4 regions of the Micromonospora sp. NPDC002717 genome follow, and region 3 is predicted to be linked to each of the others. Evidence: riboswitches for the same ligand, from Rfam matches in the RefSeq annotation. Region 3 holds a riboswitch; each other region holds the start of a gene.
The links. A riboswitch is a leader RNA that binds a small molecule or an ion and turns the genes downstream of it on or off. The one in region 3 is predicted to bind cyclic di-AMP.

Region 1 (7,471 bases), on a different contig from region 3:
CATCCGGGACGAGGACGCGACCACCCTGGTGGTCGACTGGCGGGCCCCGGCCGCCGCCGCCTTCTACCAGGCCACCCCGGCGGAGCCGCTGGGCGTGGTGCGGCGGCGCATGATCCAGTCCTCCGGTGAGCGGGTCACCCGGATCGAGGACGACCTGCTCGATCCCGCCGCCGCGCCCGCCGACATGGCGGTGGTCGGCGACGGCGCGCTGCTCGCCACGCTGTCGAAGGCCACCGGCCGGGGCATGCGGGACATCGTCGCCACCATCCAGCGGGAGCAGGACGAGGCCATCCGCTCCCCCGGTTCCGGGGTGACGATCGTCTCCGGCGGCCCGGGCACCGGCAAGACGGCGGTCGCCCTGCACCGGGCCGCGTACCTGCTCTACTCCGACCGCAGCCGGTACGCCGGCGGCGGCATCCTGGTGGTCGGCCCGTCCTCGGTCTTCGTCGAGTACATCGCATCGGTGCTGCCCTCGCTCGGCGAGGACACCGCCACACTGCACTCGCTGGGCACCCTGTTCCCGGGCATGAGCGCCACCCGCACCGACCCGCCCGCCGTGGCGGCGGTCAAGGGCTCGCTGCGGATGCGCCGGGTGCTGGAACGGGCGGCCCGGGACGCGGTCCCGGACGGTCCGGCCGAGCTGCGCCTGCTCTACCGGGGCGAGCTGCTCCGGCTGGACCGCCGCGAGCTGGACGCCATCCGGGAGCGGGCGATGCCCCGGGGCGCCCGCCGCAACGAGGTGCGCCGCGCCGGCTTCGACGGCGTCTTCGCCGCGCTCTGGGCGCAGGCCCGTCGGCTGGGCATCGGCCGGCTGCCCGAGCAGCGCGCGTTCGAGGACGAGATCGCCGAGCGGCCGGAGTTCCGGGAGTTCCTCAAGGCGTGGTGGCCCCGGCTGCACCCCCGGCACGTGCTGGGCTGGCTGGCCCGCCCCGACCGGCTGCGCCGGTACGCCGGCGGGATCCTCTCCGGCGCCGAGATCCGGCTGCTGACCGACGCGTACCGGAGCCTGGACCGCGCCGGGCTGACGATCGCCGACATCGCGCTGCTGGACGAGCTGGACGCGCTGCTCGGCAAGCCGATGAAGCCGGCCCGGCCGAAGCGGGACCCGTTCCAGCTGGCCGGCGGGGTCCGCGAGCTGAGCACGTTCGCCGACCGGCAGCGCGCGGCCCGCGAGGCGGCGCGGCAGCGCCCGGAGGACTACCGGGAGTACGCGCACGTCGTGGTCGACGAGTCGCAGGACGTCTCGCCGATGCAGTGGCGCATGATCGGCCGGCGCGGACGGCTGGCCTCGTGGACGGTGGTGGGCGACCCGGCGCAGACGGCGTGGACCGGCGACCCGGAGGAGCTGGCCCGCGCCCGGGACCAGGCGCTGGGCCGGCGCAAGAGGCACCACTTCACCCTGACCACGAACTACCGCAACTCGGCGGAGATCTTCGCGGTGGCGGCGGCCGAGATCCGCCGGCTGCACCCGGACCTCCCGCTGCCCAGGGCGGTGCGCTCCACCGGCGTCGACCCGGTCGAGCTGGTGGTGCTGCCGGCGGAGCTGGAGACCGCCGTGGCGACGGCGGCCACGGCGTTGCTGGCCGAGGTGGAGGGCACCGTGGGCGTGATCACCCCGGTGCCCCGCCGGGACGAGGTGGCCGGGTGGCTGGGCGGGCTTGACGCGCCGCGCCTGCAGGTGGTGACCAGCCTGGAGGCCAAGGGCATGGAGTACGACGGCGTGGTCCTGGTCGCCCCGGGCGAGATCCGGGCCGACCCGGGTTCGGGCGTACGGACGCTCTACGTCGCGCTGTCGCGGGCCACCCAGCGGCTGACCACCGTCGACCCGACCGGCTGAGTCGTCCCGACCGGCTGAGTCGTCCCGACCGCCGCCGGGCAATCACTTGCACATATTGCGATGTGAGCATAGATTGAACCGGGTCCTGACGGGTGACGGAAGGTGGGCGCGTGGGTGCAGGTCATGACCACCACCACGGGTCGGTCGCGAATGCCGCGCACCGCCACCGGGGCCGCCTCTGGGCGGCGTTCGCGCTGCTCGGCGCCCTGATGGTGGTGGAGGCGGTGGCCGCCTTCCGCACCGGCTCGCTGGCTCTGCTGAGCGACGCCGGGCACATGTTCACCGACGTGCTCGGCATCGGCATGGCGCTCGCGGCGATCACCGCGACCCGGCGCGCCGGCGCGGACCCGCAGCGCACCTTCGGCCTCTACCGGCTGGAGGTGCTGGCCGCCCTGGCCAACGCCGTGCTGCTCTCCGGCGTCGCGGTCTACGTGGTCGTCGAGGCCGCACGCCGGTTCGGCGACCCGCCGGAGGTGCTCGCCGGCCCGATGCTCGCGGTCGCCGTGCTCGGCCTGCTCGCCAACGTGGCCGCCTTCGCCCTGCTGCGGTCCGGGGCGAAGGAGAGCATCAACATGCAGGGCGCGTACCTGGAGGTGCTGGGCGACCTGCTGGGCTCACTCGGCGTGATCGGCGCGGCCCTGCTGATCGCCGTCACCGACTGGTGGTGGGCGGACCCGCTGGTCGCGGTGGCGATCGGGATGTTCATCCTGCCCCGCACCTGGCGGCTCGGGCGCGCCGCGCTGCGCATCCTGGTGCAGGCCGCGCCGGAGCACCTCGAGGTCACCAGGGTGCACGACCGGCTGGCCGCCGTGCCCGGCGTGGCCGAGGTGCACGACCTGCACGTCTGGACGCTGACCTCCGGGATGGAGGTGGCCTCGGCGCACCTGACGATGGAGCCGGGCGCGGAGGTCGGCGCGGTGCTCACCGCGGCCCGGACGGCCCTGCACGAGGACTTCCAGATCGAGCACGCGACGTTGCAGATCGAGCCGGGGGCGTCTCCCGGGGCCTGCGGGTCGGTTGAGTGGTAATGAGCACAGCCTTAAATCTGGGAGAGTATTGTTGACTTATGTCGGATTTGACGGTAAGCGGACAGGCACCCTCAGTCACCTGCGCTGCACCAGTCACACCGACACCGGTAGGCTCGGCTCCGGCCTCCGCCAGGCGGCACCCACCGGTGCCGGCGGTGGCCGCCGCCTAATCGCCCGGCGGGGCGAACCGGGGAACCATGTTCGTGGGGTGCATCCGCGTCAGCGGTAGGGATCTTCCGTCCCGAACCCGTCAGCTAACCCGGTCGGCGGCTGACGGAAGGACACGTGTATGCCAGTGATGGCACCTGTACGACGACGCGCCGCCCGGTTGGCGGCCCTGATCGCCGCGACGCTCGCCCTCGGCGCCGCGGTCACCCCGGTCACCACCGCCCCCGCGGCGGCCGCCTCCCGGGCCGGCCTGCTCGCCGCAGCCCCCGGCCAGGACCAGGAGGGCGGCACGCCCGCCCTGCGGGCCCAGCTCGAAGCCGCCAGCAAGGGCTACCTGGACGCCAAGCGGGCGCTGGACACGTCGGTCAAGCGGCAGCAGCAGCTCGCCGCGCAGCTCAAGACGACCGAGAGCGAGCTGACCGAGCGGAACAGCAAGGTCGGCGAGATCGCCGGAGTGGCCTACCGGACCGGCCGGCTGGGGGTGGTTTCCGCCCTGCTCAACAGCAGCTCGCCGGACGGCTTCATGGACCGGGCCGCCGCTCTCGACGCGGTGGCCGCCAACGAGGACCGGGCGCTCCGCGAGCTCCAGGAGACCCGCGACCAGGCCACCCGCACCAAGCTCGCCCTGGACGGCGAGATCCGGGAGCAGCGCAAGCAGGTCACGGTGATGGCCAAGCGCAAGGAGCAGGCGGAGCGGGCGCTGACGGTCGCCAACCGGTCGCAGGCAAGTGGCGGCGGGCCGGGCGGCAGCTCCACCGCGACGGCGAAGCCGGCGCCACGCAACTCCGACGGGTCCTGGCCGTCCGAGTCGTGCAGCGTCAACGACCCCACCCCCGCCAACGGCTGCATCACCCCGCGCACCCTGCACGCGCTGAACCAGGCCAAGGCGGCCGGCTTCACCCGCTACGTCTCCTGCTACCGCCCCGGCGGCTCCGGCGAGCACCCCAAGGGCCGGGCCTGCGACTTCGCGGCACAGAAGAGCGGGTTCGGCGGCGACGCCACCGGCGGCGACAGGACGTACGGCAACAACCTGGCGGCGTACTTCGTCAAGAACGCCGACCGGCTCGCCGTGCTCTACGTGATCTGGTACAGGCAGATCTGGCTGCCCAGCAGCGGCTGGAAGTCGTACAGCGGGGCCAACGGCGACCCGTCCAGCGACCACACCAACCACGTGCACCTGTCGGTCTACTGACGTTCGGCCCCGGTGACCCGCGGGCGGGTCACCGGGGCCGACCGCTCCCACCGCCACCTCCCCGGCCGACGGCCGGGGATTTCGCCGTGTCGGTGCCCGGCTCAGCCGGGCGGTGACTCCGGCGGGTGCCCACCGAGGGCGACGCCGAGCCGGGCCGCCAGCCCGAGGTGGGCGGCGCGCGCCTGGCGGAAGGCGTAGCCGAAGAGCGGGACCGGCGCGGCGAGGGTGATCTCGACGTCGATCCGGACCACGCCGTCCGGCTCGGCCCGCAGTCGGGTCCGGTTGCGCACCGTGGTGGCCGGCCACTGCCGGGCCACGGTGACGATCTCGTCCGGCCCGTCGACCAGGACGTCGGCCCGGTAGGTGACCGGCAGGCGCAGCGGCCCGACGGCCAGCCGGTCGGTGATGAGGTAGCTGGCCCGCGCGCCGCGACGGGGTGACACCCGGCGGACCCGGGCGATCAGCGGGTGCAGGTCCTGCTGCCGGGCCGGGTCCGCGAGCAACCCCGCGGCGTCGGCGAGCGAGCAGCGCGCCTGGACGGTGTAGCTGAAGGAATCCCGTCTGAGCACGCCGTCTCCCCACCGTCGCCGTCGCCCGATCGTCGCGCACCGGCGGCGCGCTGGCAACGGTGTGCCGCTCCGCGCGCGCGGATGCCGGCCGTCGACCCGCCCGCCGGCTACCGTCGGTCGTTGACAGGTGCAGCCGGGCAGCGGCCTGGCCCTGCTGGCCGACGGCTACGCCTCCGTGACGGCGATCCGCGTGGTCACCGAGTCGTCCGACATCGACCTGTCGGGCCTCGGCGACGACTGACGCCAACGGGTCACCGGCGGGACCCTGCCGGCGGGTCAGGCGCCGGGGAGGACCTCGGGGGCGGGCGCGCCGGCGTAGTAGGGCTCGGGGGCGCCGAAGAGGCCGAGCAGGCCGGTCACCCAGAGCTGCCGGTGCACGAACCGGCTCGGCTCGGTGACGACGAGCTTGACGCCGCTCACCTCGGCGGTCTGGAAGCCGGCGACCATCGCGCTGATACCGACGGAGTCGATGAAGGTGACGAGCCTCATGTTGAGCTCGATCCGGCTGGGGTGCCCCTTGGCCAGGACCTCGGCGATCGCCTCGCGCACCTCGTATGCGGTGTCGACGTCGATCTCGCCCCGGGGGGCGATCTCGATGACACCACCGGGCATAACCGACTTCACGATCGACAGGCTCACGCGAGCACCTCCACTCGCCCGTCCGACGGGCGCCTCATCAGTACGCGGGCCGCGACCGAGAGTATTCCTCCGACGGCCTCGGTCGCCACCCCTCGGGATGAGCAATTCGCGGATGAGGGCGCACCAAGTCGCCCTTATCCGGACTTTTTACTTCTTGTTTACCCAACGATCAGCTGCCGCTGACGCGTCGCCGCCCCAGGGTAGCCGTCTCCCGCCGGCACCGCCCGGCACCCGAACTTCCTGGCGTGGCCGGCCCCCGCTTCCGCCCCCGGGTTGCCCGTCCTACCTAGGATCGGCCCGGAGAGCGGGCGCCACGACGGAAGGACGATCGATGATCAGGAGACTCGCCGCGCTGGCCGGTGTCGGCGCGTTGCTGGCCCTCGTGCTGGCCTGCGGCTTCGGCGGCGGCGACGATGACGACGACGATGACGACGACTTCGCGCGCGGCGTGACCGCGGTGGTCACGCTCCGCTGACCACGGCGAGGGCCACCGCCCGGTGACCGGGCTCGCCCCGCGTCCCCGCGGGTTTGCCGAGGCGCCCGGTTGGGCACAGGCGGAACGAGCGAACCATGACGCGCCGGTGAGACGTCGAAGTCCGAAGTGGCCGCCGGCTTCGGCCCGAGGAGGTAACCACCATGTTCGGTACCAATCTGCTGGATCGCCGCAGCAAGCCCGAGCGGATCGCGGACCAGGCGTGGCAGAACCTGGTCTCGGCGGTCAGCTCCGCGGGTGACAGCGTCCGCGACACCGCCCGGTCGGCCCGCCGCGGCGGTTCCGGCCTCGCCGACGAGGCCGGCGACCTGGTGGGCTCCGCGGCGGACGAGGCGCGCCGCCGGGCCACCCTGGCCTTCGACGCGCTCGCCGGCCGCCGCCCCGCGCTGCCCTGGACGCTGCTGATCGGCGCCGCGCTGGTCGGCGCGGCGATCGGCTGGGCGGCCGGCACCGCCGCGCGGGCCGCCGGCAGCCGGGACGACCGGGCGGCGGACGACATCGAGTTCGTCGACGTGGACCGTCCCAACTCCCCCGTCGGCCTCGACGGCTGACTCACCCCGGCCCACGGCACACCACGGGCCCCGGTCGACCCTGAGGGTCGGCCGGGGCCCGCGCCGTACCTCCCGCAGGGCACAGCCACCCGGGTCGGGTGAGGGCCGCTCACCCCCGCCCGCGCCAGGATCGGTCCCGGCAGACCCGTGTGCACAGGCAGCTATCCCGTGAGGAGTGACAGGTGGCCATCGAGACGATCACCCGTACCGACCAGGACATCCAGTCCGCCGTCCTCGACGAGCTGACCTGGGAACCCCGGGTGCGACCGCACGAGATCGGCGTGACCGTCTCCGAGGGCGTGGTCACGCTGACCGGTCGGGTCGACAGCTACGCCAAGAAGTGGGCCGCCGAACGGGCGGCGCACCGGGTCGCCCGCGTCCGGGCGGTCGCCAACGACCTGGCGGTACGCATCGGCACCGGCGCCGAACGCGCCGACCCGGACATCGCCGCGGCGGCGGGGCACGCACTGGAGTGGGACGCCTTCGTCCCGCTGGAGCAGCTCGACGTGACGGTCGCGCAGGGCTGGGTGACGCTGCACGGCGAGGTGGACTGGGAGTACCAGCGCCGCGCCGCCGAACGGGCGGTGGCCCGGCTGACCGGCGTACGCGGGGTCAGCAACGGCATCACCGTCCGCCCCGAAACCCGGCCAGACGGGCACGCCCTGGCCGCCCGGATCGTCGACGCGCTGGCCCGCAACCGGGCCACCGAGGCGGAACGGATCACCGTCCGGGTGCACGGCGACACGGTGGTGCTCGGCGGGCTGGTCCACTCGATGCCGGAGCGGGCGGAGGTGGAACGCACCGCCTGGTGTGCCCCGGGCATCCGCGAGGTGCAGAACCACATCGCGGTCGCCCCCGTGCTGGCCTGAGCCGCCGTGCCCCGGTCGGCCTCCGACTCCGGCGGCGAGGGCCGGCGGACGTGGCCCGACGGGCACGCGGGTGGAACCACCCGGGCGGGGTGAGCCGCCCTCACCCCGCTCCGGGCCAGCCTGGG
Region 2 (7,471 bases), on a different contig from region 3:
CCGCGCCCAGTACGCCCTCTACTCCTCCACCAAGGCGGCCCTGGTCAACCTCACCCAGGCGCTCTCCGACGAGTGGGCCGAGTTCGGCGTACGGGTCAACTGCATCAACCCCGAACGCACCGCGACCCCCATGCGCACGAAGGCGTTCGGCGAGGAGCCGGAGCACACCCTGCTCGCCGCCGAGACCGTCGCCCAGGCCTCGCTGGACGTGCTGATCTCGGAGCTGACCGGCCAGGTCATCGACGTGCGCCGCACGCCGGGCGAGGTGCCGGCCCAGCCGGTGCCGGGGCAGGCCGAGCGGGCCGCAAGCCCGGCCAGCGCCGGCTGACGCGGGTCTCGGGCCACGGCGGGGAACGGAGCCGACATGCGTGGTGACCTGGTCCGGAAGCTGATCGCCCGCGCCCTGGCCACCGGCCTGGCGGTGCTGGCGTTCCTCGTCGTCGCGCTGACCGGCGCGACCGGCTGGGGGCTGGGGCTGGCGGTGGCCGCCCTCGCGGCGGCCGCCTGGGAACGGCGGGTCCGCCCGGGCGCCGACAGCGTCGCCGAGACCGCGCTGGTCGCGGCGGCGGTCCTGGTCGGGTACGCCCGGCGCCTCGACGCCGGTTTCGACCCCGCGCTGGCCGCGACGGCGCTGGTCCTGCTGGGGCTGGTGCTGCTCGTCGGGCCGCTGCGGGACGCCGGCGGCCTGGAGGTGCGCGCCGCGAACCTGCCGGTGCGCACCTGGACGCCCCTGGTCGCCGCGCGCCTCGGCGACGCCCTGCTGGGGCTGCTCGCCGTGGTGGCGGCGGCCGCCGCGGCGACCCTGCCGGCCGGTGTGGCGCTGGCCGCCGTCGCGCTGGTCGCCGCCGGCGCCGGGGCCGTCGGGCTGGACCTGGCCCGGCGGCGGTTCCGGCCGGGGGCCGGCGGGTCGGCGGTCTCCCGCGCGCTGCGCCGGCACCAGCCCGAGTTCCTGCTCCACTTCTCCGCCCCGCCCGGCTCGGAATACCAGGTCACCATGTGGCTGCCGTACCTGGAGCGGATCGGCCGGCCGTTCCTGGTCATGGTGCGGGAGCCGGAGTTCCTGTCCACCGTCGCGGCGGCCACCACCGCGCCGGTGGTCTACTGCCCGACGACGAAGGCGATGGACGAGGCGCTGGTGCCGAGCCTGCGGGTGGCGTTCTACGTCAACCACGGCGCGAAGAACAGCCACTGCATCCGCTTCACCCAGCTCACCCACGTCCAGCTGCACCACGGCGACAGCGACAAGGCCCCCAGCGCCAACCCGGTCTCGGCCATCTTCGACCGGATCTTCGTCGCCGGTCAGGCCGCCGTCGACCGGTACGCCCGCGCGGGCGTGGACATCCCGGCGGAGAAGTTCGTGGTGGTCGGCCGGCCGCAGGTCGAGTCGATCGAGGTCCGCCCGGAGCCGGTGCGCGGCCTGCCGAACCCCACGGTGCTCTACACGCCGACCTGGACGGGCCACCACGCGGACGCCAACTACTGCTCGCTGCCGGTGGCCGAGACGCTGCTGCGCCGGCTGCTCGACCGGGGCGCGACGGTGATCCTGCGGGCCCACCCGTACACCTCGCAGAACCCGGCCTCGGCGCGGCAGCTGGGCCGGCTCACCGAGCTGCTGGCCGCCGACCGGGCCCGTACCGGCCGGCAGCACGTCTTCGGCGCCGCCGCCACCCGCGAGCTGACCCTGACGGAGTGCGTGAACCGTTCGGACGCGCTCGTCTCCGACGTGTCCGGGGTGATCTCCGACTACCTCTACTCCGGCAAGCCGTACGCGGTCACGGACATGGGCGACGAGGGCGACCGGTTCGCCGAGCGGTTCCCGCTGGCCGGCTCGGGCTACGTGCTGCGCCGCGACATGTCCAACGTGGACGAGGTGCTGGCCGCGCTGCTCGACACCGACCCGCTCGCCACCGCCCGCTGGGCCACCCGGAGCCGCTACCTGGGCGACTTCCCGGCCGAGTCGTACGCCGAGGCGTTCCTGGACGCCGCGCGGCGGCAGCTCGACGCGGACTGGAACCCGCCGACGCCGCGCGCCGTCGGCGGGCCCGGCCTGCCGGTCGAGCCGGACGGGGCGACCCTGTCCGCCACCGCCTGACCGGCCGCCGCCTCGCGGGTCAGCGGTACGGGTCGACCAGCTCCAGGACGGCCTCGGGGGCCTCGACGTGGGCGTTGTGGCCCAGGCCGGGCAGGGTGGCGACCGGCACGCCCAGCTCCTTGAGCTGGGCGTCGGTGACCATCGGGTCGTGCTCGCCGCGGGCCAGCAGCACCGGCACGTCCGTCGCCGCCAGCAGGGTCGGCAGGTCCGGCTCCCCCACCCCGAACGCGGCGGGGTCCATCGCCAGCCGCCAGCGGCCGTCGACCTGCCGCAGCCCGGCCTCGACCACGGGGTGGTCCGGCGCGAGGAGCCCGGTCAGGCCGGCCACCCGCAGGTACCGGCGGGCCGCCTCGTCCCGGCTGGCGAACCAGGTCACCGGTCGGGCGGCCAACTCCCCGGCCTTCGCCAGCTCGGCCGGGGACCAGACGGCCTTGATGCCGAGCCCGACCACGGCGTCGACCGGCAGCCCGGCGCGGCGGGCGGCCAGCGCCAGCCCGACCACGCCGCCGAGGGAGTGCCCCAGCACGACGAGCCGGTCCCCCGCCGCGAGCCCCGCGGCGATCCGGTCGGCCAGCCCGGCGAACGAGTACGCCGGCAGCGGCGGCGACCAGCCGTGGCCGGCGAGGTCCGGCGCCAGCCACCGCCCCGCCCACCGGCGCTCCAGCAGCGGCGCCCAGGGCAGCCACACGTCCCCGGTCGCGCCCATGCCGTGCAGCAGCAGCAGGACGCGCCGGCCGTCCCGGTCACCCGATTCATCGACCATAGGCCGCAGTGTGCCACCCGCCGTACGCCCCGGCGAGGGCCGTGACCCGGAGACGACATCGGGCGCCGGCTCCCGGGGTGGGGAGCCGACGCCCGACGGGTGTCTTTCTCAGGCGGAGTAGCCGCGGGTGGCGGCCCAGTTCGCCAGGGCGATGGTGGACATCCAGTACGACGCGGTCGCCGGGTTCGCCGAGTCGGCGATCTTCACCAGCCGGCCCTCGTCCTGGTAGCCCACGACGGCGATGTAGTGGCCGCCGGGGAACGAGTGCCAGCCGCCGTCGGTGTCCGTGGCGCTGCCGGCGACGTTCACCACGACGCCCCGCCCGTCCGTGATGGCGGCGACGACGTCGGCCTGGAGCTGGTCCATCTGCGCCGGGGTCGCGGCACCGCCCGGGATCATCCGGGTCCGGTACGGGTCACCCTTCACCGTCGCGTTCAGCACCCGGGTGGTGTCCTCGGCCGAGTCGGTGCCCATCTCGTCGGTGCCCAGCTGGGCACCGAGGGCGTCCTGGCTGCGCGCGATGCCGGCGGCGCTGAGGGCGTGCCGGACGGCGGCCGGACCGCAGTTGTAGAAGGTGGTCTGGGCCTGGTAGTCGTAGTCCAGGGACTTCGCCTTCGGCGGCTTCGGCGGCTCCGGCTTGCGGGTCAGGTCCGGGTTCGGGGCGGCGCTGGTGGCGCTGGCCGACGGAGCGGCGCTGGACGCGGCCGGGGCGCCGGTCGACGGGGCCGCCGCGACGCGGGCGTCGCCGCGCGAGGCGACGGTGCCGTCCCGCAGCTCGCTCACGGCCACCGGGGCCTGTGCGGCGGCGGGTGCCTCGTCGGTGCCGGCCAGCAGCGCGCCGGTGCCCGACGCGAGCACGAGCGCCGCGGCCGACGCGGCGGCCACCTGGTACGGACGCTCGGACGTGAGGCGACGGAGCTGTCGCTTGAGGTGGTGCTTCACGGTTTCCTCCACGGGCTCGGGGGGTGAGCGGCCGCCGGTCCGCGCAGGGGGGACCGACCGCGCGGACGGCGTCCGGCGGTGGTGGACCACTCAGGGGATGCGCCCGGGATGCCGGGCGACGGGCGGTGACCGGTGGGTCAGCTCGCGGCGTGCGGTCGGGCGAGCGCGGGCACCGCGGCGCCGTGGAGGCGCCGGAACGACCGAGGGGCGGGTGGGTGCTGCACGGGGATGGAACTCCTTCCGACGCCGCCGACCGGGTTAGCTGACGGATTCGGGCGGGAAGAACGCCCTACCGTGGGCCGTGGCCCGCGGATTCACCCCGATGTTGCACTGGGTCCCCGGCTCGCCTGTTCACGATTAGGCGGGTCGGCGCGGCGTCGCCTCTTGCGATCGGGTACCGCACCGGACGGGCCGACACTACTGGTCGGCCCGCACCCTGCCAACCCGCTCCCACCTGCTTAAACCTTGATCGAGGGACTTTTTTTGCGGTCAGTTCGGCACTGACGTGACTCAATGGGACGACCGTTTCCCGACGCACCTTGCGTCGACAACCGGACGAGCGACGGACATCGGCGCGGAATCGTCGGCGGGAATCGGCCGGGCCGCGCCGGATGACCGGTTCGGCACCGCTATGACCGGCGTCACGAAATTGCCCCGGCGGTTCAGCCCACCCGCGCGGGCCGCCAGCGCGCGGCGAGCGCGGGCCGACGCCCGGCGGACACCGGCCGGGCCGCCGGGAGCCGGCCCGGCCGGAGCCGGACCGCCGCCGCGTACGCCTCCCCGGCCAGCGCCCGCGCCGCCTCGGCGGCCAGGTCGGCGTCCCGCCACGCCAACCGTTCCCGCTCGGCGGCGGCCCGGTGGTCGGCCCGCCTCGCGGCGCGTACCGCCCGGGCCAGCGCGATCTCCTGCTCGACCGGGTGTCGGCGGGGATCCCAGCCGGCCCGGCGGCCGAACACCTCGCGGAGTTGGCGGGTGGAGAGGTCGCCGCGCCAGTGGGCCGCCACCGCCGCCTGGTGCAGCCAGCGCTCGCGGGCGGCGTACTCGGCGGGGGTGCGCGGGGTGCGCGGGGCGGGCAGGGCGGCGGCCCCGGTGAAGCGGCGGGCGGCGGTCTCCGCCTCGTCGTACGCCCGCCAGGCCCGGCCGGCCTCCTCCTGCGCGGCGAGCCAGTCGGCCCGCCGCCGCCGGGCGGTGCGGGCGGCCCGGCCCGCCGCGACGGCCACCTCCTCGGCGTAGCGGCGCAGGTCGGCCGCCTCCGCCTCGGGGTCGACCGCGGGCGGGGCGACCGGCTCGCCGTCGGGACGGACCCGCTCGGGGCGGGCGACCAGCACGGCGAGCACGGTCAGGGCCAGCAGGAGCAGGGCGGACCAGATGGCGACGGCCCGCGGCACCTCGATCAGGAACTGGTAGACGACGGTCTCCATGGTCGGCACCTCACGGGGAGCGAGTGCGGCAGCGGGGCGCACCCGGCGCCCGGATGGCGGGGCGCGGCGGTGCCACGTCCCGCCGCCGGGACGGGTGCGGGTGGTGGAGGGCGGATGACGGGCGCCTTTGCCAACGCCTGCGACAGCGGAAGGTGCCCTTCCTACGCCGTTGCGGCGGGTGCGGTCGCGGGGCGCGTGCCCCGCGGGGCGGTGCGGATCACACGTGCGGCGGGCCCCGGGGGCCGACCGTCCCCGGGGTGTGCCCGGCCGGCGCGGGGACCGGGCCGACGGTGACGGCCCCGGCGGCTGCGCCCGGGTCGGCCGGAGCGGCGGGGTGGCCGGGGCCGGTGGCGGCCCGGTCGGCGGCGACGACGCGGTGGTCGGCGACGACCACGGGCGGGTCGGCGGGTGCCAGCGTGACGGGGAGCGCCGGGGCCGGGGGCGCCCAGGTGTGAGCCGGGGGCGCCCAGGTGTCGGTCGACGGCACTCCGGCCTGGGCCGAGACGGCGGGAAGGGCCCCGGCGCCGACGGCGAACGCGACCGCGACGGCGAGGCCGGTCAGCAGCCGCGCGGCCCACCGCGCCACCCACCACAGGGGACAGGTGAGCGCGACGGCAAGCACGCGACCACGCTACCGCCGATGCCGCCGGTCCGCATCGCCGCCGGGCGTGTCCCGGGTGCGGCGGTCTCGGCGGCCCTCCGGCCCGGTGCTCGGCGCGTCCGGCCGTCCACCCCGGACCAGGGTGGACGGGTGGTCCGGCCGCCCAGGTGGTCGACCTGGGCCGATGGACGCGGGCGTCCTACGCCCGGGGGCGCGGCCGGCCGGCGGTCGCAGGGGACTCGACGTACGCCGGTCGGTGGTCCGCCTCCGGCTCGGCGTGCCGGGGGCGCGGCACGACGCGCCCCCGCGCCCCCGGCACGGCCGGCGGTCGCTGCCGCGCGTCGGCCACACCCTCGACCGGCGGCGTCGGCCGGGCCGGGCGGCGCGGGCCGAGCAGCCGCATCATCGGCGTCTCGACGAAGCGGTGCAACGCTCCGGCGAGGGCCAGGTTGACCAGCAGGAAACCGAGCACCGCGGCCAGCCCCCACCAGCCGCGGTACCCGACGCCCCAGTCGCCGGTGAGCCGGAGCACGGTCACCATCACCAGCACGTGCACCAGGTAGAAGGCGAAGGAGACCTCGCCGAGCCATACCATCGGCCGGGACCGCCACGGCGACCGCCGCCCGCGCACGTCCGCGTCCGCCGCCGCGGTGATGACCAGGATGTACGCCACCGAGAGCAACGCCGCCCACAGCTCGGCGCGTACCCACTGCGCGGCGACCACCCAGGTGGCCACGAAGACCAGGCTCGCCACCGGCAGGCCCGGCCCCCGCCACCGGCCGCGCCGCATCAGCTCGGCGGCGGCCACGCCCATCCAGAACTCCAGGGACCGGACGGGCGGGAAGATCTGGGTGAACCACCAACGGCTCTCCTCGGGCACCAGGGCCTGGGCCGGCCAGAGCGCCAGGATCAGCAGCGGCACCGCGACGACCACGGTCCACAGTGCCCACGGCCGGGCCCGGCGGAGCAGCGGCAGCGCCAGCGGCAGGCAGAGGTAGAAGAAGAACTCGCAGGACAGCGACCAACTGACCGTGTTGATGCTGTAGAACGCGCCCGGCCGGGGGTCCCACGCCTGGAGCAGGAAGAGGTTCTCCACCGCGACGACGCGGTCCACCGGGTCGGCGAACCAGGCCGCGACCAGCAGGGCGAGCGCCCACAGCGCCACGTGGCTGGGCCAGATCTTGGCGATCCGGCGACGCCAGAACGCCCGGCGGGAGTCCGTCGGCCGGGCCGACCAGACCAGCACGAAACCGCTGAGGATGAAGAAGAACTGCACGCCGGAGAGGCCCAGGGTGAAGACCCAGTTCACCACTGCCCGGTGGTCAGGCTCGGCGATGATTCCCATCGTGCCGGCGTGGAAGCCGAAGACGAGCAGGGCCGCCACCCAGCGCAGCCCGGTCAGCGAGGGCAGCCGACCGGCCGGGGGCGCGGGCCGGGCCTCCGGCGCGACGGTCGCGGCCCCCGTCATGCCGGTGGCCCGGCGGTCCGCAGGGTCACCAGCACGTACGTCTCCTCCTCGGCCGTCGGCGGGCGGCGCAGGACGGCCCGCGGCGGCCTCCGGTCGGCGCCGCCGCCGGGCACCCTACCCGCCGCCCCGGATGTCCCCCGGCGTCCCCGTCCACCGCGTGACGGTTCCGTCCCTCCGCGTGGCG
Region 3 (7,471 bases):
GAGGTGAGGGAGATGAATCGTCCCGGATCTCCCGGCGCGCAGCCGGGCCCGGAGCGGAAGCCGTCGGAGCCGGCACCGGGGGGCTCGACCGCCGTGCGGGACGCGCTCCCCACTCCCGGCGACCCGGAGCAGGCGTTCGCCGAGTTGCAGGCCGGCAACCACCGGTTCGTCACCGGCACTCCACGCCACCCCAACCAGGACGCCGGGCATCGTGCCGCGGTCGCGGACGGGCAGCACCCGTTCGCGGTGATCGTCGGCTGCTCCGACTCCCGGCTCGCCGCGGAGATCATCTTCGACCGCGGCCTCGGCGACCTCTTCGTGGTGCGCACCGCCGGACACACGGTCGGCCCCGAGGTGCTGGGCAGCGTCGAGTACGCCGTGACGGTCCTGCGCACGCCGCTGGTGGTGGTCCTCGGGCACGACTCCTGCGGGGCCGTCCAGGCGGCCCGTGCGGCGGACGCCACCGGCGCGCCCCCGGCTGGGCACCTGCGCGCCGTGGTGGACGCCGTGGTGCCCAGCCTGCGCCGCGCCGCCGCCGAGGGCGTGGACGACATCGACCGGATCGTCGACATCCACATCGCGCAGACCGTCGAGGCGATGCTGGACAGGTCGGCCGTACTCGCCGCCGAGGTTGCCGCCGGGCGCTGCGCCGTCGTGGGCATGTCATACCGGCTGGCCGCCGGCGAGGCGCGGGCGGTCACCGCCGTGCCGACCGGCGAGCCGCGGGGGGTCGCCGCCGCGCCCACCGGGCCGGGCGCGGTCGACGGGGCACAGCCGGCCGCCAGCGCCGCCCTCGCCTGACCGGTTCCCACGCTCGCCCGGCCCGGCCCGGACGCCCGACGACGCCCGGCGACGAGGGCCACAGGCGTCGGCAGGGCCACGGGCGGCGACCACAGGCCGTGGACGCCAGCAGGGTCACGGACGCCGACACGGCGACAGACGCCGACAGGGCCGCCCCGCGACTGCGGGGCGGCCCTGTCGTTGGCTGCCGTCAGAGCAGCGACACGTGCACGTGGTCCGTATGGTTCGACGGGCCGCTGTAGGACTTCCAGCCGGTCGCCGGGAACCAGATCTGCCGGTTCCAGATCACGTAGTAGATGCCGAGCCGGTCGGCGTTACGGACCAGGAACGCGGTCAGGTTGTTGCCGTACATGTAGGTGTCGTCGTTGTGCCAGGGGGAGAAGCCACTCCTCTGCAGCGACCAGTCGCAGGCCCGGCCCTTCGGATGCTCGTACGGCCCGCCGGAGCGGTAACAGCCGACGAAGCGGTTGAAGCCGGCCCGCTTGACCTCCTTGTACATGTGCAGCGTGCGCGCGGTGATGCAGCCGGAGGTGGTGGGGTCGTCCTCGGTGCAGGACAGGGGCTTCCAGTCGCCGTCGGCAGTACGACCCGGTGCCATCCGGGCCACCGGCGAGGTGGCGACCACCTTGCCGCTGGTCAGCCCCCTGCCGCCGACCAGTGCGAGCGCCTTCTCCGCCTCGCGCTTGCCGCGGGCCATCTCGTTGGTCAGCTTCGTCTGCTCGCGAACCTCGGCGTCGAGCGCCAGCTTGGCCTGCTCGGCGCGGTTCTTGACCGCGTTCACCTCGGCGAGTTTCTTGGAGTTGACCAGGTTCAGCTCGTCGAGGGCGGCGGCGCGCTTGACGAACGAGTCGGGGCTGGCGGTGTCCAGCAGCATCGACACCGCGCCGATCCGCCCGGTCCGGTAGGACTGGGCGGCGATCTGGCTCACCTGCGGGGCCAGCGCTGCCAGGTCGGCCTGCGCCCGGTCGACCTCCAGGGCCAGTTCCAGTTGGCGCTTCTTCGACTTCGCGAGCTTCGCCTTGGCCTGGACGTAGTTGCGGTTCCGCGTCTCGATCAGGTCGTTGAGCAGCTTGGGCTCGTCGTCCCCGTGGCCGGAGGGCTGGGGCGGTGGGGTGGGTGCGGCCGCCGCCGGGAGGGGCCCGGCGAAGACGGCCAGGGCGGCGATCACGGCCACCACAGGTGTCAACCAGCGGCGTAGGGGTGCCGTCACATTTTTCCCTTCCGTCGACCGCCGACCGGGTTAGCTGACGGGTTCGGGGCGGAAGTGGCCCCTACCGCTGTCGCGGATTCACCCCACGTACCTGGGTCCCCGGCTCGCCTGGCGGCGATTGGGCGGCGGCACCGCAGGCGCCGCTGCGCGCCTTCGGCGGTGACCGGCAGCGAGGTTACCCGAGAGCCCTGCCGGGGATCTACGTCCCTAAGCCGACTAAATGCGTTATTTCGTAACGGCGGAGGGTGAGCAGTGACGCGTTTATCAGGCGGGACGTCCTGATCGGTCACGCTGAGGAGTTTCACCATGCGGTGTCCGTGCTCCCGTCGCGGTCGGGCCACCCGGCGGGGGCTGCGGAGGCGGTGTTTCCGGCGCGCGGCCCGCTGAGGGCCTCCAGCGCCTCGGACCGGTCGGCCGCCGGTCGGGGAGCAGGCGGGGTCGGCGGTGCGCCGCGGTCGGCTGACTCGCCGCCGCGCCGGCCGGCCGTGGTCACCACGGCCGCGAGCCCGGTGGTCAGCGGCACGGCGGCGATCAGGCCCAGGGTGGCGACCGCGCTGCGGACGATCTCCTGGGCCAGGAACTCGCTGGTCAGGATCTGGCTCACCGCCCGGGAGTCGGCGGTCAGCAGGAGCAGCACCGGCAGCGAGGCCCCGGCGTACGCCAGCACGATGGTGTTCACCGTCGAGGCGATGTGCGCGCGACCGACCCGGGTGGCCGCCCGGTACAGCTGCATCCGGGACAGCCCCGGGTTGGCGTGCGCCAGCTCGGTGACCGTCGCGGCCTGCGTCACGGTGACGTCGTCGAGCACGCCGAGCGAGCCGATGATGATCCCGGCGAGCAGCAGGCCGTGCAGGTCGACGTCGGCCTGGAACATCGACAGCGTGGTGGCGTCCTCGGTGCCGAACCCGGTCAGGTGGGTCGCCGCGGTGGCGATCGTGCCGAGCACGCCCGTCAGCACCAGGCTGCCCAGCGTGCCGAGCACGGCGACCGAGGTCTGCGCGGTCACCCCGTGCGTCAGGTAGAGCACCACGAACATGATCAGTGCCGCGCCGACGACCGCGACCAGCAGCGGTGGGCTGCCGGCGCTGATGCCGGGCAGCACGAAGGTCAGCAGGATGGCGAAGCTCGCCGCCAGGCCGGCCAGCGCCGCGAGCCCCCGCCACCGCCCGAACGCGACGATCGCGGCGGCGAAGAGCACCACCAACCAGAGCAGCGGCTTGCCGCGCTGGTGCTCGGCGATGTTGTAGGCGCTCGCCGAGGGGTCGGCGGGATCGGTGAGCTGGACCAGGATGATCTCGTCGCCGACCGCGACCGTCGGCGCCCCCGGCCCTGCCGGTACGGGCGTCTCCACCTGCTGGCCGGCGTCGGGGCCGTCGTCGACGCGTACGGTCACGGTGCCGCAGGGGCCCTCCGCGGCGCCCGGGGCGCCCTCCGGCGTCTCCGGGGTGGGCGGGCACGGCTCCGTCACCACCCGGGTCACCGTGCCGTGGTGGCGGGGCGGATCGGTGCCGGGCGCGGCGTCCGGGGCGTCCCACGGCCAGAGCAGCAGGGCCGCGATCAGGGTGGCGACGAAGAGGGGCACCACCGTCGCGACGAGGATCCGTCGCACCCCCGGCGGTGCGGACGGTGCGGGACGGGTGTGGTCGGCGCCCATCGAGTGTCTCCCAACGAATCCAGGGCGGGGTACGTGCCGGCGGGCCGGTCGGTTCGGCGTGCCCGGGTGGCCGCCGCGGCGGATCGCCCTGTGGTGTCGGGCCGGTCACGCACCGCGACGGCCCGGCCCGGCCGGTCGCGGTCGCTCGATACCGCCGCCCGGTCGGGGCAGCGGTGCGGGCGGCGCGGAGTGCGGAGGGCCACCGGCCGAATGGTAGCCATCCCGACATCCGGGCGCAGGTCGTGAGGGCTGGTGTCGGCCGCGGGCCGTCCCGTCCGGCGACCGCTGGTCGCCGCCCGGTCACCGCGGGTCGACCGCCCCGTCGTGGCCGACACGGCGGTCTCGTCCGGGGTGGATTCGCCGCCGGGTGCGCCGGTCGCCCCCAGACGCGCCGGCCCCGGGGGCTACCGTGGTCGGTGTGCGGGCGGCGGCGACAGTGACGGCGGGGCGATGGGTCCGGCTGCTGCTGCTCGTCGGCACGCTGTTCGGCCTGGCCGCGATGCACACCCTCGGCCACGGCTCGCACGCCGTGGGCCATCCCGCCGAGTTTTCCGCGCACGCCGTTGCCGCAGCGGGTGCGCACGGCGGCGCGGCGCAGGCGCTGCCCCGTCACGACACCTTTGCGCCGCTCAGTCAGGTCACCGCCGCGCTGCCCCGCCACGACACCGCCGCGCCGCTCGGTCAGGACCCCGCCATCGCGTACGTCGTCCCGGCGGCGCTGTCCGGCGTCGTGGGCTGCCCGGGCGACTGCCCGCACGAGCGGTTCCTCCCGTCCGGCGGGGCGGGCGGCGAGCTGCCCTGGTGGGGCGTGTGCCTGGCGGTGCTGGGCGCGCTCGCCGTTCCGCTGCTGCTCGCCGTGCTGCTGCTGGCCGGCGTGCAGGCCGCCGGCCTGGCGGCCCAGGGGTCGGGCGGGCCGGCCCGGTCGCCCCGTGCCCCGCCGTCCCGGCCGGTCGGCCTGCGGCTCGCCACGGTCTCGGTGCTGCGCAGATAGGACGCCCCGGCGCGGCCCGGTCAGCCGGTCCGCGTCCCCGTCCTGCTGCGTACGTTTTGACACCGAAAGGCCCAGACGTGACTACTCGTACCATTGCGCGCCGTGCCGCCCTGGCCGGCGCCACCGTCACCGCCGCCCTAGTCCTGACCGCCTGCGGCGGCGACGGGCACTCGTCCCCGGGCGCGGGGCACGGCACGCCCGCCACCAGCGGGCTGGCGGCCACCGCGTCCGGCGCGGCCGCCTTCGGCGACGCCGACGCGATGTTCGCCCAGATGATGATTCCGCACCACCGGCAGGCGGTGGAGATGGCGGAGCTGGCCGCCACGCGGGCGGCGGACCCGGAGGTCAAGCGGCTCGCCGGGGAGATCAAGGCCGCCCAGGCGCCCGAGATCGCCACCATGAGCGGCTGGTTGTCGGCCTGGGGGCGGCCGGTGCCGTCGCCCGGCGCCGAGACGCCGCACATGGACCACGGCATGCCCGGCATGATGTCCGACGCCGACATGGAGAAGTTGGCGGCGGCCTCCGGGCGGGAGTTCGACCGGCAGTTCCTGACCATGATGATCGCGCACCACGAGGGCGCCGTCACCATGGCCCGGGACGAGCTGGCCCGGGGTGTGAACGCGGAGGCCAAGGCCCTGGCCCAGCAGATCGTCACCACCCAGCAGGCCGAGATCGACACGATGGAGAAGATCCTCGACCGGCTCTGACCCGGGCCGCCCCGGCGCTCGTACCGGGCGAGCGCCGGGGCACCGCCGGCCGGGTCAGCCGCGCTTCATGAGGCGGCCGACGGCGGCCATCATCTCGGTGGCCATCTCGTCGGCCCGGCCCTCGGCCGCCCCTTCGTGCATGCAGTGCCGGGCGTGCCCGTCGAGCAGGCCGAGGGCGACCTTGTCCAGGGCGGCCTGGATCGCGGAGATCTGCGTGAGCACGTCGATGCAGTAGCGGTCGTCGTCGACCATCTTCTCGATGCCGCGGACCTGCCCCTCGACGCGGCGCAGCCGCGCGAGCAACTGGTCCTTGCTGGCGGTGTAGCCCCTGGTCGGGGCGGGCGTCGGTGTGGTCATGCGATCCAGGATAGCGTACCCCTCGGGGGTATGGTACTGTCCTCCGTGTCCGATACCCCCACCGGGTATCGGTACGCAGGGCAGGCATCCGTCCGCCTCCTCATTACCCCTGGGGGGTATATGCTGGAGGCGTCGAGAGGAGAGTTCGATGGTCACCACGACGTACCAGGTGCAGGGCATGACCTGCGGGCACTGCGTCAGCTCGGTCAGCGCCGAGGTCGGCGCCATCCCGGGCGTCAGCGACGTCCAGGTCGACCTCGCCACCGGGCGGGTCACCGTCACCAGCGAAAGCCCACTGGACACCGACACCGTGCGCGCCGCCGTCGACGAGGCCGGCTACGACCTCGTCGGCGCCTGACGGCGGGCACGGGGAAACCGAGGTACACCATGAACACGGCGACGAAACTGAGCGGTTTCGTCCTCGGTCTCGCGGCGGTCTTCGGCGCGGCGTACGGGGTCGGCCAGGTGGCCGGCCCCGTGGCCCCGGCCGCCGGGACCGGCCACGACGCCGCGGACGGCCACGGGGACACCGGCGGGGCCGGCCACGGGGGCGACGAGGGCGGCGCGGCGGCCCACCTGCCCGGTGGACTGCTCGTCTCCGACCGCGGCTACACCCTCCGACCGGTCGACGCCCCGGCCGGGCAGTTCGCCTTCCAGGTCACCGGCCCGGACGGCCGGCCGGTCACCGCGTACGACGTGGCGCACGACAAGCGCATGCACCTGATCGTGGCCCGCCGCGACCTGTCCGGCTTCCGGCACGTGCACCCGGAGATGACGGCGGACGGCACCTGGCGGGTCGACTCGCCGCTGGGCGGGCCCGGCGTCTGGCGGGCGTTCGCGGACTTCACCCCCACCGGGGGCGAGGCGCTGACCCTCGGCGTCGACGTGACCGTTCCCGGGGCGCTGACCGAGCAGCCGCTGCCCGCCCCGGCGGCCAGCACGACGGTCGACGGCTACACCGTCACCCTCACCGGTGCCCCGCAGCCCGGCCGCACCGCCGAGCTGGCCCTGACCGTCAACCGCGACGGCGCGCCGGTCACCGACCTGGAGCCCTACCTGGGCGCGTACGGCCACCTGGTGGCGCTGCGTCAGGGCGACCTGGCGTACCTGCACGTGCACCCCGACGGCGAGCCGGGCGACGGGCGGACGAAGCCCGGCCCCGAGGTGAGGTTCTTCGCCGAGGTGCCGTCGGCCGGCGCCTACCGGCTCTACCTGGACTTCAAGCACGGCGGCGTGGTGCGCACCGCCGAGTTCACCGTCGTCGCCGGCACCCCGACGGGGTCGGCCTCGCCGGCCGCGACGGGCACCCCGGCGGCGCGCACGCCCGCCGCCACGAGCTCCCCGACCGCCGACGCCGGCCACGGCGCCCCCGGTCACGGGCACAACTGACGGGACCGTGATGACCACCACCAAGCCGCTGCAGATGGCACCCAACCAGATCGAGCTGGCGATCGGCGGGATGACCTGCGCCTCCTGCGCCTCCCGGATCGAGAAGAAGCTGAACCGGATGGACGGCGTGACCGCCACGGTCAACTACGCCACCGAGAAGGCCAGCGTCCGGTACACCGACGACGTCAGCCCGGACGACCTGATCGCGACGGTGGAGAAGACCGGCTACACCGCCGCCCTGCCGCCCCCGCCCGCACCCGCCGGCGCGGAGCCGGCCGCCGAGCCCGTGGACGAGCTGCGCGGCCTGCGTACCCGGCTGTGGGTATCGCTCGTGCTCACCGTGCCGGTGATCGCGCTGGCGA
Region 4 (7,471 bases), 450 kb from region 3:
CAGGTGCTGCACTGGCCGGGGCGCAGGCTGCTGGTGCAGCGCGGGGACACCGAGCTGGCCGTCCGCGACCTGGACGGAGAGGGGACGGAGATCCACTTCCCCGCGCCCTGGCCCCGCCGGTACGGCTCGACGGCGGTCTCTCCCACGGGCGACGTCGCCGTGTTCGTCGGCGTTCACGCGTTGCGAGCGGTGGATCCGGCCGGCGCCGTGCGGTGGGAGATCCGGCACGGTTGTTGGTCCGCCGCCGTGTGCACCGAGGCCCACGCCTCCTTCTCCGAGTACGCCGACGACCACCACCACGGCCACGCGGACAGCGGCTCGGCGGCCTTCTCCTCGGACGGCAGGCTCCTCTGGGCCCACATCCGCAACAACGCGGAGGGCGACATCCAGGAGGAATGGCTGATCCTCGATCCCGCCGACGGCACGGTGCTGACCCGGGCCGAGACGACGACCGTGGCATCGGGCTCCTACCACTTCCCCCATCCGGACCCGGCGTACATGGGGCTGACTGTCGCCGAGGGCGATGAGGACTCGCCCGTGCTGTGGGGGCACTGGAATGGCGCGACGCTCACGGTCCAGCAGTTCGCCGAGGAGGTCTTCCTCGCCGTGAGCCCGTCCGGGGAACACTTCCTGACCACGGATCCGGGGCAGTGGTCCCTCTACCTGCACCGGGCGGAGGACGGCACGGAACTGCGGCGGCTGTACGCCGAGGAAGCGGTGCCCCCTCCGTCAAGCAAGGACAACGACCGCGCATGTTGGGACTACGAGGCGGCATTCCCGTACGACGACAGCGCCGTGGTCGGCACCGAGTACCACGCGGAGGAGCCCCGCCACTGGCTGGTCGACACACGCACGATGGCCCTGCGCGGCCGTGTCGCCTACCCCTTCCCCGTCTCGGGATCTCCCCGCTCGGCGGGGCAGGGCGCCTGGTACACGGTCTCCAGGGACGGGACCGCCGTCCATCTGTGGAGCCTGCCGCACGGCGAATGAGCCAGCGGCACCTCATCCCCGGTTGGTCACCCGGCCCGGGGTTCAGGCATTGACGGACTCCTCGTCGGGCTTCGGGGGCCGTGCGTGGGATGTGTGCCTCCGTCGCCACCACCGGCGCAGCAACGGGAACAACCTCTTCACGGACTCCGGCAGCAGGAACGGTCCGTCAGCAGTCACGGCGCTGACCGCTGCCTTGATCGCTGACGCCCGGGAGGCGGCTATCGAGGTCCTCACCCTGGACGCCCGTGGCGACAACACCAATGCCCTGCACCTCTACCGGTCGCTGGGCTTCACCGAATACGGCCGCCTGCCCGGCTTCGTCGCCGTCGGCGAACGCCGCTACGACAAGGTCTTCTACATGCTGGACTTCCGCCTGCAAGGCTGACCGCTGCGTTACCGACCCACGCTCCTCAGGCGGTCGACGGCTCCGTCCATGGTGTGGACCGCATCGCGACCGGCTGATAGGCGCTGGCTCGATCGACAACCTCGGCCGGCGTCAAATCCGGCGTAACCGTGAAGATCAGATCCGAGATGTCCGGATAGCCCAGGTCGCGTTCGAGCTGGTCAGCCAGTCGTTCAACTCGGCGTCGTCTGCGTAGTCGAGCCGCATGATCCGGTCAACGAGGTGGATCGCCTCGTCCCGGGTCAGCTTCGCAGGCAAGCCGCCCCCCCTCCGACCGGGGCCAGTGGCACGCCGCATGATCCTTGACCTTGGAACATCGAAGGCCCCGACCGGGACTCACGTCCTGGCCAGGGCCTTCGAGTTGGAGCGGGTGACGGGAATCGAACCCGCACTGTCAGCTTGGGAAGCTGATGTTCTGCCATTGAACTACACCCGCAGGCGGCACCACTGTACCTGAGACGTCACGCCGGTGCACCCAGGCACCCCCTCCGATGCCGCACCGTGTCGCGCGGCGGGCCCCCGGATGACTCGCGGCCACCGCCCGGGAGCTGGCCCCGCCACGGCGGCCATGATCTGTTCTGTGCCGTGGCCGGCACCCACCGGCGGACCGGTACCCGAAGATCGACGCCAACGCGCCGTCGGGCGGCGCGAGTCGCTACCGAGAATCACCGTTTCATCGCCAATTGTCGATCACGAGCCGGCGCCGGCCAGGAAAAAGTTTCATCCCTGCAATACATGGCCGTTCTCAAATTCGTCGATCGGTTGTAACGTCTGCCCAACGTTCTCAGCCACTGCGTGACATACCCCCTGTCGCGCCGGCCAGAAAGAGGTGGGCCCATGGGACTCCGTCCCAACCTGCTGACCCGGCGTACGGCCGGCGTCGCGTCGACGACCCTCGCGCTGCTGCTCAGCACCGCCGCCGTGGGCGTCGTACCGGCCGCGTCGGCCTTCTCCGCCGCCCCGAGCGAGGTCTGCGTCGAGCCGGCCGACGTCCACTCGGACTCCCGCATCAAGGCGGGCGGCGCGGCCAAGCACGAGCCGAACGAGCTGACCCTGGCGGAGACCCGCGAGCGCGAGGCCGACCTGGCCGCCGCCCTGCGCGAGCGCGCCCGGTTCCGCACCGGCGCCGGCGCCTCCGTCACGGCCACCGTCACCGTCCCCGTCGTGGTGCACGTGATCCAGCGGGACGGCACCCGGGCCGGCGGCAACATCCCGGACTCGATGATCGCCTCGCAGATCAACGTGCTGAACCAGTCATACAGCGGGGCGACCGGCGGCGCGGCCACCGCGTTCAGCTTCCAGCTCCAGAAGATCAACCGGGTGACGAACCCCTCGTGGTACCCGATCGTGCAGGGCTCCTCGGCCGAGCGGCAGATGAAGACCTCGCTGCGCGAGGGTGGCAAGAACACCCTCAACGTCTACCTGGGCGAGCTGAGCAACGACCTGCTCGGCTGGGCGACCTTCCCGACCCGGAAGCTGAGCAGCATGGACGGCGTCGTCGTGCTGAGCGAGTCGCTGCCGGGCGGCACGGCCACCAACTACAACCAGGGCGACACCGGCACCCACGAGGTCGGCCACTGGCTGAACCTCTACCACACCTTCCAGGGCGGCTGCTCCGGCTCGGGTGACAGCGTCAGCGACACCGCGCCCGAGGCATCCCCGGCGTTCCAGTGCCCGACCGGCCGGGACACCTGCACCGCCCCGGGCGTCGACCCGATCACCAACTTCATGGACTACACCTACGACTCCTGCATGTACCAGTTCACCGCCGGGCAGGCCAGCCGCATGCTGACCGCCTGGAACGCGTACCGCGCGGCATAGTTCCCCCCGCACGACCGGTGCCGGCTCCGCTCGACGGGGCCGGCACCGTCGTCTTCGGGGCGGGGTGGGGGGCGGTGCGGCGCCCCGGACGGGGACGGCCCGGGGCGCCGCACCGCGTCTCAGGCGGCCGGGCGGGCGGCGAGGCTGTCGCCGCTCCCCGACCGCGCCTCGGGAACCGCGGCGGTGCCGGCGGCGGTCGCGCCGGGGTCGAGCCAGACCTGGACGGCGGGCCGGCCGTGCCCCTCGCCGGCGCCGCCTGCGACGCCCGGCTCCCGACGGGCGAGCATCGCCACGTCGACGGTGAACTCGAACAGCCGCCAGTCGACCTGCGGCGCGGCCCGGTGGCTGCGGGCCAGCCGGGCGACCCGGGCCGGGTCGGTGACCGGCCGGGCGTGGCCGGCGACGTAGGCCTCGTCGTCACTCTCCTCCGGCGGGAAGGAGTGCAGGGCGTAGCGGCCGTCGCGTTCCAGGTCGCGCCGCTTCGGCGAGTCGACCACGAAGCAGAAGAGCCCCTCGTCGGTGATCACCGGAGAGACGGGATGGACCCGGGGCCCGCCGTCGGCGCGGACGGTGGCCAGGTAGCCGAAGCCCGGCCCGTACTGCTGCATGAGGGAGCGGATCCCGTCGGCGAGGCGGGGCTCGTCGGCGGCGAATTCGGACCAGGAAGCCATGCCGACATTCTATCGAACACGTGTACGAACAGGTAGTCCGACACGCAGGTCACGCACATCGCTCGCTAAGGTGGTGCGATGCTGCTCTCCGACCGCGACCTGGTCTCCGAGATCAAGGCGGGCACGCTCGCGCTGGAGCCGTTCGAGCCCACGCTGGTGCAACCGTCCAGCATCGACGTCCGCCTGGACAAGCTCTTCCGCGTCTTCAACAACCATCTCTACACCCACATCGACCCGGCGATGCAGCAGGACGACCTGACGTCGATGGTCGAGGTGCCCGAGGGCGAGCCGTTCGTGCTGCACCCGGGCGAGTTCGTGCTCGCCTCGACGCTGGAGGTGATCTCCCTCGGCGACCAGCTCGCCGGGCGGCTGGAGGGCAAGTCGAGCCTGGGACGGCTCGGCCTGCTCACCCACTCCACCGCGGGCTTCATCGACCCGGGCTTCTCCGGCCACGTGACGCTGGAGCTGTCCAACGTGGCCAACCTGCCCATCACCCTCTGGCCGGGCATGAAAATCGGTCAGCTCTGCATCTTCCGGCTCTCGTCGCCGGCCGAGCACCCGTACGGCTCGGCCGTCTACGGCTCGCGCTACCAGGGGCAGCGCGGCCCGACCCCGAGCCGCTCCTGGCAGCACTGGCGCACCTGGCCGACCCGCTGACCCGACAGTCGCCGTGAGGACGGGCCCTTCCGCGCCAGGAAGGGCCCGTTCCTCACCCACTCAGCCGGGGCGGCCGTAACTGTGGATCGGGCCGTCGTCGACCTTCTTCATCTTCACCGGCACCCCGGCTCGGGAGGCGTGCACCACCCAGCCCCCGCCGACGTACATGCCGACGTGGTGCAGGTCGCTGTAGTAGAAGACCAGGTCTCCCGGGCGCAGCTCGCCCCCGGGTGACGGTCGCGGTGACGCGGCGCTGCTGCGCGGCGTTGTGCGGCAGCGAAACCCCGGCCTTCGCCCAGGCGGCGAGCATCAGGCCCGAGCAGTCGTACGCGTTCGGGCCCTCGGCGCCCCAGACGTAGGGCTTGCCGATCTGGGCGCAGGCGAACTTGACCGCAGTGCCGGCCCCGCCACCCGGGTAGCTGGCCGGGCAGGGGGCGGGGCGCAGCGAACCGCCGCCGCCGCTGCCGTAGATCCGCAGCCGCAGCTTCTGCAGCCGGTCGATCTCGGCGTTGATCTGCTTCTTCTTCGCGGCGAGCTGGGCCTCCGTCCGGCCGAGCTGGACGACCATCTCGTCGAGCGGGGCCTTCTTCTCGGCCAGCCGGTCGCGCAGCTCGGCGACCTGCCGCACGTCCTGCTGCTGGTGCTGGGCGAACCGGTCGAGCAGTTCGAGTTGGCCGACCATCTGGTCGGGCGAGCGGCTGCCCAGCAGGGCGTTGACGGCGGAGACGTTCTCGCCCTTGTAGGCGCGGACGGCCAGCGCGCTGACCTCCTCCATCGCCTGCTCGACCTGCCGTTCCAAGGGCTTGATCTGCTTGGCGAGGGCGTCGGCCTGCCTGCGTTTGGCGGCCAGGTCCTGGCGGGTGGCGTTGTGCCGTTCGATGATCGGTTCGAGTTTGTTCCAGTCCTCGTCGATCTGGCGCTCGATCTCGGCGACCGTCGGTTCGGCGTGGGCCGCCGTGGCGCCGCCGGTCAGGACGACGGCGAACGCGGCCAGGGCGGCGAGGGCGGTGGTGCAGCGGTACCAGCGTGGGCGCGGCGCAGCCGTCGTCGGGCCGGCGGGTGCCGACCGTGGCGACGGTGGCCGCGGGGCATGGTGTGCCACCGGGCTCCGTACTCCTTCTTCCCGTACCGCCTACCGGGTTAGCTGACGGGTTCGGGCGGGAAGGGGACGCCCTACCGCAGGTGCTGCGGATTCACCCCGGGGTACCTGGGTCCCCGGCTCGCTCGGGAGCGACTCGGCGGTGTCGGACCGTTACCGCCCCGGATGGGCGGACTGTCGCCGGCCGACGAATGACCAGAGTAGAGACGGTCGTTATCGATCCGCAACCCATCGCACCGTGACACACCGTATTCGTACGGACCGGTGGGAGCGCGCAACTCCGGTCGACGAAATTTTCCTTCTTCAGTAAGTGACGCATGGAAAGGTATTGACCGGAGGTGGCGCCCGGGGCGAAGGTGGCCCCACATTCGCCCGTCCGACCTGGGGGTCTGATGCACCTGTCAGCGACATCGAGGAGCAGACGCGTCCTGCTGGCCGCCGCCGTGGCGGCCGCCCTGGCGGCGACGCCGCTCACCGCCGCCGGAACCGCCGCCGCCGCGCCGACGACCGACCGGCAGCAGCAGTACGCCGCCGCGGCCGCGGAGTACGGCGTGCCGGAGAGCGTCCTGCTCGGAGTCTCCTACCTGCAGTCCCGCTGGGACACCAACGCCGGAACGCCGAGCACCAGCGGCGGCTTCGGACCGATGCACCTCACCGACGCCGAGTACGTCGCCGCACTGCCCGGGGGCACCCACCACGACGAGGGCACCGAGGACCCGCGGGGCGACGACTCCCGCCTGTCCCTGGCCGGGGCGCACGAGCCGCCGGCCGCCCAGCCCCCCGCCGAAGCCTCGCTGCGGACGCTCGACGCCGCCGCCGGGCTGACCGGAGCCAGCGAGGAGGCGCTGCGCACGGACGTCACGGCCAACATCCGGGGTGGCGCGGCGCTGCTGGCCGCGTACCAGAAGGAGATCGGCGCCCCGGTCGGCGCCGACACGGACCCGGCGGCCTGGTACGGCGCGGTGGCCCGCTACTCCGGCGCGGACAGCGCCGACGCCGCGGCGGCCTTCGCCAACGAGGTGTACGCCACCATCGCCGCCGGCGACAGCCGGCTGACCGACGACGGGCAGCAGGTCACCCTCGCCGCCCGCGCGGTGCAGCCGGAACGCTCCTGGCTGGACCGGCTGGGCCTGCGCAAGGTCGCCCGGCCCGACGGGCTGGAGTGCCCCGACACGATCTCCTGCGAGTGGATCCCGGCGCCCTACGCGCAGTACGGCCCGACCGTGGGTGACTACGGCAACCACGACCTCGCCGACCGGCCGACCCAGCAGAAGATCGAGTACATCGTCATCCACGACACCGAGGGCTACTTCGGGCCCAGCGTCAACCTGGTCAAGGACCCGAGGCGGGTGGGCTGGCACTACACCCTGCGCTCGGTGGACGGCCACATCGCCCAGCACATCAAGACCAAGAACGTCGGCTGGCACGCCGGCAACTGGTACGTGAACGCCAAGTCCATCGGCCTGGAGCACGAGGGCTTCGCGGGGCACGGCACCTGGTACACCGAGGCGATGTACCGCACCTCCGCCAAGCTGGTCCGCCACCTGGCGCTGCGGTACAACATCCCGTTGGACCGGCAGCACATCATCGGTCACGACAACGTCCCCGGCACCGTCGCCTCGACCGTGCGCGGCATGCACTGGGACCCGGGCCCGTACTGGGACTGGTCGCACTACTTCGACCTGCTCAAGGCGCCGTTCACGTCGACCGGCACGCCGCACACGGGGCTGGTCACCATCGACCCGGACTTCGCCACCAACCAGCCGCAGTTCACCGGCTGCAACCGGCAGCCGCCCGGCGTGCCGAACCCGCCCCCGCCGGTGGCTCCCT

Region 1: another riboswitch for cyclic di-AMP. It lies ahead of ABT006_RS18065 (coiled-coil domain-containing protein); the one in region 3 lies ahead of ABT006_RS00770 (coiled-coil domain-containing protein).
Region 2: another riboswitch for cyclic di-AMP. It lies ahead of ABT006_RS14775 (C39 family peptidase); the one in region 3 lies ahead of ABT006_RS00770 (coiled-coil domain-containing protein).
Region 4: another riboswitch for cyclic di-AMP. It lies ahead of ABT006_RS35060 (C40 family peptidase); the one in region 3 lies ahead of ABT006_RS00770 (coiled-coil domain-containing protein).

Annotation. Positions count from the first base shown of each region.
Region 1 is NZ_JBEOVW010000011.1:23,282-30,752, reverse strand. Features, by position in the region: gene ABT006_RS18075 (HelD family protein) at 1-1,837, shown strand, start outside; gene ABT006_RS18070 (cation diffusion facilitator family transporter) at 1,948-2,865, shown strand; cyclic di-AMP (ydaO/yuaA leader) riboswitch at 3,019-3,150, shown strand; gene ABT006_RS18065 (coiled-coil domain-containing protein) at 3,164-4,225, shown strand; gene ABT006_RS18060 (SRPBCC family protein) at 4,327-4,794, opposite strand; gene ABT006_RS18055 (STAS domain-containing protein) at 5,071-5,433, opposite strand; gene ABT006_RS18050 (hypothetical protein) at 5,765-5,908, shown strand; gene ABT006_RS18045 (hypothetical protein) at 6,070-6,477, shown strand; gene ABT006_RS18040 (BON domain-containing protein) at 6,660-7,346, shown strand.
Region 2 is NZ_JBEOVW010000008.1:204,106-211,576, forward strand. Features, by position in the region: gene ABT006_RS14760 (D-ribitol-5-phosphate cytidylyltransferase) at 1-328, shown strand, start outside; gene ABT006_RS14765 (CDP-glycerol glycerophosphotransferase family protein) at 365-2,092, shown strand; gene ABT006_RS14770 (alpha/beta fold hydrolase) at 2,112-2,855, opposite strand; gene ABT006_RS14775 (C39 family peptidase) at 2,964-3,809, opposite strand; cyclic di-AMP (ydaO/yuaA leader) riboswitch at 4,030-4,171, opposite strand; gene ABT006_RS14780 (hypothetical protein) at 4,460-5,218, opposite strand; gene ABT006_RS14785 (hypothetical protein) at 5,436-5,840, opposite strand; gene ABT006_RS14790 (acyltransferase family protein) at 6,019-7,287, opposite strand.
Region 3 is NZ_JBEOVW010000001.1:144,545-152,015, reverse strand. Features, by position in the region: gene ABT006_RS00775 (carbonic anhydrase) at 13-801, shown strand; gene ABT006_RS00770 (coiled-coil domain-containing protein) at 992-2,011, opposite strand; cyclic di-AMP (ydaO/yuaA leader) riboswitch at 2,015-2,146, opposite strand; gene ABT006_RS00765 (YibE/F family protein) at 2,313-3,665, opposite strand; gene ABT006_RS00760 (hypothetical protein) at 4,084-4,656, shown strand; gene ABT006_RS00755 (DUF305 domain-containing protein) at 4,734-5,363, shown strand; gene ABT006_RS00750 (metal-sensitive transcriptional regulator) at 5,418-5,720, opposite strand; gene ABT006_RS00745 (heavy-metal-associated domain-containing protein) at 5,869-6,078, shown strand; gene ABT006_RS00740 (DUF8832 domain-containing protein) at 6,108-7,109, shown strand; gene ABT006_RS00735 (heavy metal translocating P-type ATPase) at 7,120-7,471, shown strand, end outside.
Region 4 is NZ_JBEOVW010000001.1:593,807-601,277, forward strand. Features, by position in the region: gene ABT006_RS02935 (hypothetical protein) at 1-990, shown strand, start outside; gene ABT006_RS02940 (GNAT family N-acetyltransferase) at 1,040-1,375, shown strand; gene ABT006_RS02945 (hypothetical protein) at 1,511-1,651, opposite strand; tRNA gene ABT006_RS02950 (tRNA-Gly) at 1,756-1,829, opposite strand; gene ABT006_RS02955 (zinc metalloprotease) at 2,231-3,214, shown strand; gene ABT006_RS02960 (pyridoxamine 5'-phosphate oxidase family protein) at 3,334-3,885, opposite strand; gene dcd (dCTP deaminase) at 3,964-4,542, shown strand; gene ABT006_RS35060 (C40 family peptidase) at 4,595-5,644, opposite strand; cyclic di-AMP (ydaO/yuaA leader) riboswitch at 5,657-5,793, opposite strand; gene ABT006_RS02980 (N-acetylmuramoyl-L-alanine amidase) at 6,034-7,471, shown strand, end outside.